DNA from 2 places in the Arthrobacter sp. CDRTa11 genome. Region 2 is predicted to be linked to the other one. Evidence: riboswitches for the same ligand, from Rfam matches in the RefSeq annotation. Region 2 holds a riboswitch; the other holds the start of a gene.
What was found. Region 2 has a riboswitch for glycine ahead of F8G81_RS20320 (methylenetetrahydrofolate reductase). Riboswitches for the same ligand answer to the same signal wherever they lie in the genome.
Positions count from the first base shown of each region.

Region 1: another riboswitch for glycine. It lies ahead of gcvP (aminomethyl-transferring glycine dehydrogenase); the one in region 2 lies ahead of F8G81_RS20320 (methylenetetrahydrofolate reductase).

Region 1 is NZ_CP044532.1:972,334-978,459, forward strand. It holds gene F8G81_RS04535 (MFS transporter) at 1-995, opposite strand, end outside; gene F8G81_RS04540 (TetR/AcrR family transcriptional regulator) at 1,064-1,600, shown strand; glycine riboswitch at 1,733-1,830, shown strand; gene gcvP (aminomethyl-transferring glycine dehydrogenase) at 2,015-4,954, shown strand; gene gcvT (glycine cleavage system aminomethyltransferase GcvT) at 4,966-6,114, shown strand.
Region 2 is NZ_CP044532.1:4,473,445-4,479,570, forward strand. It holds gene F8G81_RS20310 (HNH endonuclease signature motif containing protein) at 1-576, shown strand, start outside; gene F8G81_RS20315 (hypothetical protein) at 731-979, opposite strand; gene F8G81_RS20320 (methylenetetrahydrofolate reductase) at 1,141-1,992, opposite strand; glycine riboswitch at 2,258-2,355, opposite strand; gene F8G81_RS20325 (DUF3846 domain-containing protein) at 2,492-2,836, opposite strand; gene F8G81_RS20330 (hypothetical protein) at 2,945-3,352, shown strand; gene F8G81_RS20335 (response regulator) at 3,355-4,434, opposite strand; gene F8G81_RS20340 (hypothetical protein) at 4,680-4,979, opposite strand; gene F8G81_RS20345 (beta-galactosidase trimerization domain-containing protein) at 5,208-6,126, shown strand, end outside.

The sequences.
Region 1 (6,126 bases), 1.7 Mb from region 2:
GCGACGCCCGCGGCGGACGGTGACATCCCTTCCAATAGCTGGAGGTGCTGGGCCAGGAACAGGATAAAGCCGTTGAAGGAAAAAAGCGCCAGCACGTTGGCAGAGATGGCCGTGCTGAAGACCCTGTTGCTGAACAGGGACATGTCCAGCAGGGGGTTGGCCAGCCGTTGCTGCCGGCGGACAAAAACGAATCCCATGGCCACCCCGAAGGTGACGGAAGCCAGCGGCATGACGCCGAAGCCCTCGGTGGCCACCTCCTTGATGCCGTAGACCACAGGGACCATGACCAGCAGGGACAGCAGCATGCTGGGGACGTCCACGCGGCCGGGCCGGGGATCCCGAGATTCGGGGATGAAGGCGGGGCCGAACGCCAGCAGCGGAAGCATGATGGGCACGGCAACCAGGAGCACCGCTCCCCACCAGAACTGTTCAACTAGCCAGCCGCCAAAGATGGGACCCAGGGCCGCGCCGCCGGAGAATCCTGCTGCCCAGATGGCGATCGCCAGCCGGCGGCGGTTGGGATCCGGAAAGATATTCCGGATCAGCGACAGGGTGGACGGCATCAACATGGCACCAAAGAATCCCAGTGCTGCCCGGCCCGCAATCAGCCACTCGGCGCTGGGTGCGAAGGCTGTTGCGGCTGAGACCAGCGCGAACCCGATGCTGCCCACCAGTAGCAGCCTGCGGCGTCCAATCCTGTCGCCCAGGCTTCCCATGGCCACCAGCAGCCCGGCAAGCACCAGAGGATAAGCGTCCACGATCCACAGGAGCTGGACTCCCGTGGTTTCCAGGCTGCGTGCAATCGCCGGGAGGGCGAACGTCAGGGCCGTGTTGTCCACGGCGATCAGCAGCACGGGGAACATCAGCAGGCCCAGGGCAAGCCAGTCGCGCCAGGGCGCTTTGGATCCCGGTGCCTGGGGCGTGCGGGAGCGGGCCGGGAGCTGGTTTGCCAGCGCTTCAGGGGCTTTCCGGAGGGAAGTTGCGGACGAGGTCATGACATAACTGTACCGTCCAGACGGTATAGTTATCAATTTCGGGGGCGGGACCGTGCATGATTGAAGCCATGGCCAGAAAACCCGTAGCCCGCGAGGCTGTTCTCGATGCTTTTGAATCCCTGCTGATCGAGGTGGGCGAGCGGGCCGCCACCCTTGATGCGGTCGCTAAGCGGGCAGGAGTCTCCAAGGGCGGGTTGCTGTATCACTTTCCGAACAAGGAAGCCCTGATCGAGGTGCTGCTGGACAGGCTGGATGAGCTGGCAGCCGCCGACGCCGACGCCATGGCCGCCGCCGATGAGGGAGCGGCCGCGTACTTCATCAGGTCTTCGGTGTGGGCAGATACACCCCTTGACCGTGCCATTGTTGCTGCCACCAGGCTCGCCGAGGTGGCCCATGAGGAAACACGTCAGCGCTTCGCGGCAATCCAGCAGCGTTGGCTCCGGGAGATTGCCGCCGACGTTGGCGCGGCCATGGCCAAACCGGTGCTGTACATGGGCGACGGGCTGTACTTCAACGCCATGCTTTCCGTGGGGCCCGTTCCTGCCCAAGAGACGGCGGCCGACGTTGCGGGCCTGCTGGCCGCGCTGGACCGGCTCCGCAGCTGAGTCCGTATCCTCTGAGCCCGTATCCTGATGGGTCCGCGGCATTTGCCCGAACGCGCACGGCATAGGACAATTGGACCGTGTGTGGGCCCGGTAACGGCCACCATGAACAACATCATCCAACTGAATAGCCTTTGATCTGCGGCGGGAGAGTCCTGCCAGTAGGTACAGCAGGCGCCGTAGGAGCAAACCCTCCCCAGGAATCTCACAGGCCCATGTACCGCCGCGGCGAGGCAACTCTGGAAAGTAGCAGGCAGTCCGCCTGGCGTGTCCCGGAACCATCCGGAATACCAGGACAGCTGTGCTCACCGACGGTGCAAGCGGGTCCTGCGGAAGCAGGGCAGGCGGAAACTCTCAGGTCCAATACAGAGCGGGGAGGAACCCAATCGATGTGGCGTACCCTCGCCGCCTTAGTACATGGAGTTCCTCGTGACTGTTTCTCCGGCCTCCGCCAGCCCGGCACCCGCTGCCCAGGCCCCCGCAAGCCCGGCCCTCGCCCCGACCTTCCCAGCCGTCGCATCCTTTGTTGACCGGCACATCGGCTCACGCCGCCAGGACGACGTCGACGCCATGCTCAAGGCTGTTGGCTATGACTCCGTTGATGCACTCGTGGACACAGCAGTTCCCAAGGACATCCGCCAGGACTCGCCGCTGGAGCTCACCCACGCCCTGAGCGAGGTGGAAACCCTCGCCGAATTGCGGAAGCTCGCCGCGAAGAACAAGACCGCCGTGCAGATGATCGGCCAGGGGTATTACGACACCGTGACGCCGCCGGTGATCCGCCGCAACATCCTCGAAGGCCCGGCCTGGTACACGGCGTACACGCCGTACCAGCCGGAAATTTCGCAGGGCCGGCTTGAGGCGCTGCTGAACTTCCAGACCATGGTGCAGGACCTCGTGGGCCTGCCCATCGCCAACGCGTCCCTGCTGGATGAAGCCACCGCCGTGGCCGAAGCCGTGCTGATGATGCGCAGGGCAAATAAGGCCACGGGCCAGAACGCAGGCGCCCGCGACGGGAAAACCGTCCTGGATGCCGACTGCCTCCCGCAGACCATCGCCATTGTGAAAGGCCGCGCCGCGGCACTGGGCTTTGAGGTCCAGGTGGCTGACCTCGCCAAGGGACTTCCCGACGGCGTTATCAACGGCGTGGTGCTCCAGCAGCCCGGCGTCTCCGGCCGGGTTTTCGACCACAGCTCCGTTATTGCCGACGCCAAGGAACGCGGCGCGCTGGTCACCGTGGCTGCCGACCTCCTGGCCCTGACGCTGATCACGCCTCCCGGTGAGCAGGGGGCCGACATCGCCGTTGGCTCAGCCCAGCGGTTCGGCGTCCCCCTGTTCTACGGCGGACCGCACGCCGCCTACATGGCCGTGCAGAAGGGCCTTGAGCGTTCCATGCCTGGCCGCCTGGTGGGCGTCTCGAAGGACAACGCCGGCGTTCCCGCGTACCGTCTTGCCCTGCAGACCCGCGAGCAGCACATCCGCCGCGAAAAGGCCACCTCCAACATCTGCACAGCCCAGGCGCTGCTGGCCATCGTGGCCTCCATGTACGCCGTTTACCATGGTCCGGAAGGGCTCAAGGCGATCGCCCTGGCTGCGCACACCCACGCCAGGACCCTTGCCGCATCACTGAGCGCAGCCGGGCTTGACGTCCTGCACACCAGCTTTTTCGACACCGTCACGGTTTCCGTACCGGGCAAGGCTGCCGGGATTGTTGCCGCGGCCGAAGCCAAGGGCATCAACCTTCGCAGCATCGATGCCGACACAGTGGGCTTCTCCACGGATGAAACCACCACGCCGGAAATCGCCGCCCAGGTGCTGGAGGCATTCGGTGTTTCGGCCACCGACGGCGGCGACGCAGCCTTCGCACTGGACCCCGCCGTCGAACGTTCCTCCGAGTACATGCAGCACCCGGTGTTCAGCACCCACCGTTCCGAGACGCAGCTGTTGCGCTATATCCGCAAGCTGTCCGACCGGGACCTGGCGCTGGACCGCACCATGATCCCACTGGGTTCCTGCACCATGAAGCTGAACGCCACGGCTGAGATGGAAGCCATCTCCTGGCCGGAGTTCGCCTCCATCCACCCCTTCGCCCCCGACTCCCAGACCGAAGGCTGGCGCGAACTGATCGCGGACCTGGAAGCCCAGCTGACCGAGATCACCGGCTACGACCAGGTGTCCATCCAGCCGAATGCCGGGTCCCAGGGTGAGCTGGCCGGCCTCCTGGCCATCCGTGGCTACCACCGTTCCCGCGGCGATGACCAGCGCAATGTGTGCCTGATTCCCGCTTCGGCGCACGGCACCAACGCAGCCTCAGCCGTGCTGGCGGGTATGAAGGTGGTAGTGGTGGCCACCGCAGCGGACGGCACCATCGACCACACCGATCTCTACGCGAAGATCGACGCCAATAAGGACGCGCTCTCCTGCATCATGATCACCTACCCGTCCACGCACGGTGTGTACGACGCCGACGTCCGCGAGGTCTGTGACGCTGTTCACGCTGCCGGCGGCCAGGTGTACATCGACGGTGCCAACCTGAACGCCCTGGTCGGCCTCGCCCAGCCGGGCAAGTTCGGCGGCGACGTCTCGCACCTGAACCTGCACAAGACCTTCTGCATCCCGCACGGCGGCGGCGGACCCGGCGTGGGCCCGGTGGCGGCGAAGGCACACCTGGCGCCCTTTATGCCGGGCAACGCGGCCACCTGGACCGAAGGCAACGACGTCCCCATTTCGGCATCCAAGTACGGCTCGGCCGGCGTCCTCCCCATCTCCTGGGCCTACGTCAAGCTGATGGGCGGCCAAGGCCTGACCGAGGCCACGAAGTCGGCGCTCCTTGCCGCCAACTACATCGCTGCCCGCCTCAACGACTTCTTCCCCGTGCTCTACACAGGAGAAGGCGGCCTCGTGGCGCACGAATGCATCCTTGACCTCCGCGAACTGACGGCCCGCACCGGCGTCACCGCGGAGGACGTGGCCAAGCGCCTCATCGACTACGGCTTCCACGCCCCCACCCTGGCATTCCCCGTTGCCGGCACTCTGATGGTGGAGCCCACCGAGTCCGAGGACCTCGGCGAGATGGACCGGTTCATCGACGCGATGATCTCGATCCGCGCGGAAATCGACCAGGTGGCCAACGGCGACTTCACGGTCGCGGACAGCCCGCTGCGCAATGCCCCGCACACCGCCGCGGCCGCCATCAGCAGCGACTGGGACCGTGCCTACCCGCGCGAACAGGCAGTCTTCCCGGTTCACACGCTCAGACAGGACAAGTACTTCCCGCCTGTGGGCCGCATCGACGGCGCCGCGGGCGACCGTAACCTGGTCTGCTCCTGCCCGCCGCTTTCCGAGTTCGAAAACTAAGGATTCCTTCGATGACTGAGAACTACACAGCGCTCTATGAAGAGCATAAGAAACTCGGCGCCTCCTTCACCGACTTCGGTGGCTGGCAGATGCCGCTCAAGTACAGCTCGGAGCTGGCGGAGCACCACGCCGTCCGCAAGGCAGCCGGCATCTTTGACCTGTCCCACATGGGCGAAGTCTGGGTCACTGGCCCGGATGCCGCCGCGTTCCTCGACTACGCGCTGGTGGGCAAGATCTCGGCCATGGCCGTGGGCAAAGCCAAATATTCGCTGATCTGCAACGAAGACGGCGGCATCATCGATGATCTCATCGTTTACCGCCGCCCGGTTGCCGACGATGGCACCGACGTGTTCCTGGTTGTCCCCAACGCCGGCAACGCCAAAACGGTGGCAGCCCAACTTGCTGACCGTGCAGCGAACTTCGATGTCATGGTGGAGGACGTCTCCGCGGACACCTCCCTGATCGCTGTCCAGGGCCCCAAAGCGGAGGAGCTCCTCCTCCGCCTGGTCCCCGCCGCCCAGCACAACCTGGTCACCGGGCTCAAGTACTACGCCGCCGTCGAGGTTCCCTTCCTCGTGGCCGGAGCCGGCCAGGACCTCCTGCTGGCCCGAACCGGCTACACCGGTGAGGACGGCTTCGAGATCTTCATCAATAGCGACGACGCCGCCGCACTTTGGCAGGCGATCGTCGCCATTGCGGACGAAGGGGAGCTGGTGCCCGCCGGCCTTGCCTCCCGCGATTCGCTCCGCCTCGAAGCGGGCATGCCCCTCTACGGCAACGAACTGTCCCTCGACGGCGACCCCTTCGCCGCCGGGCTGGGACCGGTCGTCGCGCTCTCCAAGGAAGGCGACTTTGTGGGCAAGGCCGCCCTCACCGCCATGAAGGAAGCAGGCGCCGGCAGCACCGCCGGCCGCCGGCTGGTTGGACTCAAAGGCCTGGGACGCCGTGCCGGCCGGGGCCACTACCCGGTCCTCAAGGACGGCGCCGTGGTGGGCGAAGTCACCTCCGGCCAGCCTTCACCCAGCCTTGGCTACCCCGTGGCTATGGCCTACGTGGACATCGAGCACAGCGATATCGGCACCTCCCTGGACATCGACCTCCGCGGCAAGGCAGAGCCGTTCGAAGTCGTCGCACTTCCGTTCTACAAGCGCCAAAAGTAGCTTCTCGGTCCG
Region 2 (6,126 bases):
AGCTACCGCATCACCAAAGCGATGCGCCAATGGCTCCGGCTCCGGGACGGCAAATGCCCCTTTCCCGGCTGCAACAACCACTCCCTGGACAACGAAGCAGACCATCTCCTCGCCTGGGCCCGCGGCGGCACCACCGGCATATCCAACCTTGGACAGCCATGCCCAAAGCACCACCGACTCAAACACACCACGGCCTGGACCCCAACCGGAGCCAGCAAAAACAAACCACCCGGCTGGACCTCACCAACAGGACGCCACTACCCCAGCGAACAACCCGACTGGGAACCACCACGCTGGCCAACTCAACCCGGCCGATCCCGTGCCCACCAAGACGCGGGCTCGGACATGCACCCAGACGTGGACTCAGAGGTGCTCTCAGACACGAGCGGGGACATGGACCTGGACCCGACTCTACCCGTGGACCCGTTTCCTGAATGGAGTCTTTGGCCTGCAGCAGAGCCCGATAATCACCTTTGCTGGCCGCCTGAATACCCTCTGCCAGACGAACTCACTCCTGCGAATCTGGAATTCGCCGGCGATCCACTCCGCGATGGGCACCTCGTGCAGCAGGCCTGAGTGCCAGATCCTCACGCTGGAGAATTCTCGGGCGTACGGGCCACCTGAACCACTGGTATGACTCGGAAGCCATGCGCCCAACACGGCCAGCGCAGTAATCCAGGTTGTTCTCTGCCGTTTCGGGCCCGCACCGTCCGGGATGACTTGTGACGTTCTATATGGAGACGTCCCTTTCGATTTCTTCGGCAAGGTCGTCTATCTCTTCGGGGCGCAGGTTGATTCCAGCCTTGCGGAAGCGTTCCTCAAGCACGTGGCTTACGTCATCCTGGATGTGGCCCAGCCGGATATCGTCACGGACATCTTCGGCAATGCTTTCAATAGTCTCAGGGCTGGAAACATCCACCAGGTCGTCGTCATCGCCGTCGAAAGGGACACCTGCGGTATAAGCTCCGGAGTCGCTCATATCTTATGGTGGCGGCTGGGGATTGAGTGGTCAAGAACCTTTGAGAATGGCAGGCAACCGGCCCGACGGCGGGACCTCCCGCCGTCGTCGGCTGCTCCTTCCGTCACGGTCTGTGGACGCCTCCATCTCGGCTCGCCGCGGAGGGCCTTCGCCCTTACCCGTTACTCTCGATCGTCACGTGCTCTTCCCCGAGCCAATGCTGTCTGGAGTGCAGCGGGTGCTGATGCCAGGCCCAGCCCGGGCAGGGATTGGCCGGGAATCGAGTCGAGGCTGTTGAAGCTGTAGAGGTGGATGCCCGCGATCGCGCCGGCCTGGCTTTCCAGTCCGGACATCAGGCTTTCTGGCGAGTAGCGGTCGCCGCTCAGGAGCTTGCGGGCAAGCGGGCCTTTGCGGCTCAGGAATTTGAGCGAACTTCCCACACCGATCTGTGTTCCCAGGGAGATCAGTTTGGTCCGTGGAACGGACCCCGCCACCCCCGCCCAGATGGGGAGCTCCACGCCTTCGCGGCGCAGGACGGCCGCGAAATCGTGGATCTTCTCCGGGGAAAAGCACATCTGCGTGACCATGTGCGAGGCCAGGCTCTGCTTGGCCAGAAGGGAATCAAGCACATCCGCAGGACTTACCAACGGGTGCCCCTCCGGATATCCTGCTATGCCTGCCCGCAGCATCCCGCCCGAATACTGCGCGATGTCCTCCAGGACAGGAAGAGCCGTTGCGTAGACCCCCGCCGGTTGCTTCCGGTCTCCACCGATCACGAACACCTCGCAGATGCCGGCTGCATCGCACTCACGAACGATCCGGGTGAGCTCGGCACGGTCGCGCAGGCTCCGCGCCGCGAGGTGCGGGATCACCTTGTAACCAAGCACGCTCAGCTCCACGGCGGTCCGCATGGTCCGCTCGATGCCGTGATGCGGCAGGCAGGTCACCGTGAGCGTTGTGGTCAGCGGCACCTTGGCCTTGACCAGCCCAACGATTCCCGCGGAAGGGATGATCTCAATTCTGATGGGGAGCATTATTTGTCCTGTCGCAGCCAGGAAGCCTGTGCCGGTGGCAGGGTGCCTGCAAAGGCAGGCCCGGCATCCATATGCAGGACCGCGAAGGTGACTGTGAATCTCATCAGAGGAACTCCATCCTTCAGGTGGCGCCAAAACGCCACGTTGATTCGGGTTCCTCCCCGCTCTGTATTGGACCTGAGAGTTTCCGTTTTGTCCTGCTGTTCGCAGGGCGCCACTTGCACCGTCGGTGAGCCCGGTTGCCCGGACTGCTTTCCAGAGTTGCCTAGCCGCGGCGGTACGTGGGCCTGAGAGATTCCCGGAGAGGACTTGCTCCTACGGCGCCTGCAGAACGTACCGGCAGGACTCTCCCGCCGCAGATCATCAGCGTGTGCCACTGGTGGGTAACACGGCTCACAGGCTATCCCGTTGCAATAAGGGATGCAAAAGCCTGAGTCAGTAATTCAGGTCAGAAATGTACGACGGCGGGAGGCCCCCCGCCGTCGTAAAGTCCAGAGTTCTACGCGGCCAATGGCACGTCGAAGAGTTCTTCGGCGAGCCTGATGAGGTGGTGGGGAGCGTCGGTATCTTCGCCTCCGTTTCGGCGGCCAAGGAAGATGGCCGTCCCGTGGACTGTATCCTCCAGATCGACGCCTGCTTCGCGGATAAGGACCTCCGCCCGCATATTCGGTGAGGTCCGCCTTCCGTCGTTGTCCAGGTAGACATGCCACGTCTGTCCAGTGATCAAACCAACCTCCCCCGCGGCCACGCGCTGCAGTGCGGGCAGGTCTATCTCAACGGGTTTGAGGTGCACTGGGTGGGAGAGTCTGGCCGGGACAACTAAGGCATTACAGGAAATGATCATGGTGGTGTCCTTGGAGCTGAATACCGGGATGGCGGGCAGCCGTGCGGGCTAGGAGTCCCGCGTTCGGCTGCCCGCTGACTTGGTTAGCGCTGGATCTTGCGCGGCTTTATGAAATTAATCTCGCTGTTTTCATTTTTCGCCTTTTTGTCGGCGCGCTTTTCGAGAATGGATTTGCCAACCTTCTTGGCTGCGCTGCTTTTGGGGGATTTTCCTGACATCGGAATCACGCCTTTCTCTGCGTTGCGTTACCCAATACCATACCCACTTATATTTTTTATGCCAGTTCCCAAAAAGCCCGGCCAGCTGCGCTATGCAGAGGCGCGGTGGAAACCAAATGATTTGACAGAAATGGTTATGACCGCTTTCTTTATCGTGACCCTGGGCGGGTTTTTTTGTATTTTTGGTCAACCGGATCTACATAAAACCAAAACGGAGAAATTTATGGTCAGATTCATGCAAAACGCCCGGCTAAGTTTCTCAGCCGGGCGTTGTGTTGTGGTGGTAACTGGAGATTAGGACTAGGTACCAGGTGCTGCCGGTGCCAGGTACAGGCTGACGGCGGTCCCGCCGCTCTGGCTGGCAGAGATGTCCAGGCGGCCGCCGTGGGCCGCCGCGATCCTGGCACACGTGGCCAGGCCCAGCCCGGATCCTGGCGGGTCCCCCTCCCGGTGCAGCCGGACCAGCGGCTCAAGCACCCGGCGTCGGTCCCCCGGACTGATTCCCTTGCCGTTATCCGCTACCTGGATGACGACGCCGGCCCCGAAGTTGTCTCCGTGGATCCGGATGACAGGGGGAACCCCGGACCGCCGGTAAGCCACGGCATTCTGGATGAGGTTCTGCAGCGCCACCCGCATCTGGCTTCCGTCAGCATCGAAATAGAAATCCTCACACTCCACCACGGCTTCGGCTTCCCGCAGGCCAAGGTTTAGGTCGTCGGCGACGTCCTTCACGAGGTCTGCCAGCGACAGCCGGGACCTGACCAGCGAACCACCAATGGATGCGAAGGTGAGCAGCTCCTCCACCATGGACAGCATCCTCCGCGCACTGTGACCCACCACCTCGAGGTACTCGGCAGCTGAGTCGCTATCCGTTTCCATGGAACCTAGCTCCACGTAGCCAAGGATTGACGTCAACGGATTGCGGAGATCGTGGCTGACCCTGCCGGTGAACTCGGCCAGCCGCTCATTGCTGCCCCTGGTTTCGGTCAAGGCTTCGGCCAGCGCGCCGTGAAGGGTGGTGACACGCCGGGCCGCAAGCAGGCGGGTATGCAGGACGAAGGGGTCCAGCGGTTTGGTCACGTAATCATCAGCCCCGGCTTTCATGCCTTGCAGGACGTCCTCCCGCGCCCCGTGGGACGTCAGCAGGACCAGGTAGGCATAGGACCCCGACTCAGCGGCGCGGATGGCCCGGCACAGTTCAAACCCGTTGAGCCCGGGCATCATGAGGTCCGTTACCACCACCTCGGGATGATGGTCCTGGTATAGCTGCCACGCTATGTCCCCGTCGGAGGCCACAATGCAGTGATGGCCGGACTTCTCGACGGCGGCCCTGGCAACCAGCAGGGATCCTGGATCGTCGTCCACCACCAGCACCGTCATGGCTGGCAGGGGGTTATCGGAACCTGGAAGCCCTAAGGGTTCCACGGTCGGACGCGGAACCACCATTTGTCTTTGGACCGGCCCCGTACCCACCGGAAAAGATTCCCCCACTATGTGCCCCCTGGCCATTACAAATCAGAAACGCCGCAGCGCCAGCAGACAGCCTGACGCGCCTAGGAACAGGCTAGTCCGGATTCGGTTGCGATTGGAATGGCTACTGGAGGGTGGAACCCGGGACAACTCGGCTAGGAGCGGGATCTTCTGCCGATTCTGAGGCCTACCCAAAAGGCCAGGACGAGCAGGCCAACAACAGCCACCGCCAAGCCGATCTGAGTCCCCTGACTGACAAAAGCCGTGCCGTTGCCAGTGAACTCCTGGTTGCTCAGCGGTGCGTAGGCGAACCAGCCAAGGCTGGTATTCCTGTTGCTCCATGCCACGAAAATACCCGCCATTACCGCGATGACGCCTGCAAGGGGAACGACGGCGGAAGAGAGTCGGCTGGGCCTGGCCGGGTTGCGTTCCCCGGATGTTTCGTTTTCCCCCATGCACGTGAGTCTAGTGGGGCTCCCTATCTGTCCAGCGCGTCCACGGCGAGCGCGGGGAGGGCAAACCACAGGGAACTCTGGAAGGCACTTGGTCAGAGCCGGTAGCCTAAGAGGGCACAGCCGAAAGGGGAAGGCGGAACGCCGTAACGGCATTCCACCTGAACATGGCGATGCTGGGGAGCAGTGCCCATGCTCTGACGGCTGCAGGACCCCAGCAGGAAGGCCGTCATGGGACCCAGGCCCGGAGTATCCCGACGCAGATTCATCATTTCGGCCGCCCTCGGGGCCACCGCCGTCGGCATCGGCGCTGTGGCCGTTGGCACTGGGTTGGGAAACAACCCACCGGCCGGTGAGGGTACCGGCGCGACGCCCGCACCAGGTACGGAAACGCCGCCTGCTGACCTGACCTGGATCTCCGAAGCGCGCGTCGCGGGGTTCGAGACCTTTAGGGACGATCCGGACGTTGACGCGCGCCTCGATGTCCTCGCGGCGGCGCATGTGAGCGTGGTGGTGATGGATTGCGACCTCTCGTTCTATCTGACCGACGCGACCTTCGAGGCGGATGCACTCTACTTTGATCAGGTGGCAAAGAAATGCCACGAGCGCGGCATGAAGATACTCGTCTATTACCCGATGCTGGAGGCACTGACGGAGAACGCGCCGGATGCCGAAAGCACTATGGGCAAGGATCATCCGGACTGGGTGCAGCGCGGCATCGATGGGAAGCCGAACATCTTTATTGGCGGCGAGGGCCGCGTGTTTTGGGTGCCGGAGGGGACCGAGAGCGCCTGGCTCTGCCCCACCACCTCCTACCGCGATTACTTCATCAACCGGGTGAAGCGGCTGGCACAGACCTCGCTGGACGGTTTGTGGGGCGACGTTCCGCTGCTTTCGGACATCGCCGGGGTGTGGCCTTGCACCAACGAGACCTGCGCCGCCAAGTTCCTCGCAGAGACAGGACTCGCGCAGCCCGCCGGCGTGGATTGGAACAATCCGGGGTTTCGCCGCTGGGTGGCGTGGCGCCACGGCGTCATCCATGAATTCGAGCAGGCGGTGCTTGCCGGCGCACGCACGGTACGGCCGGACTTCCAGCTGATCGTTGAGACCGTGACCATGGACTACAACGCGTGCACCGTGCAGGGCCTTG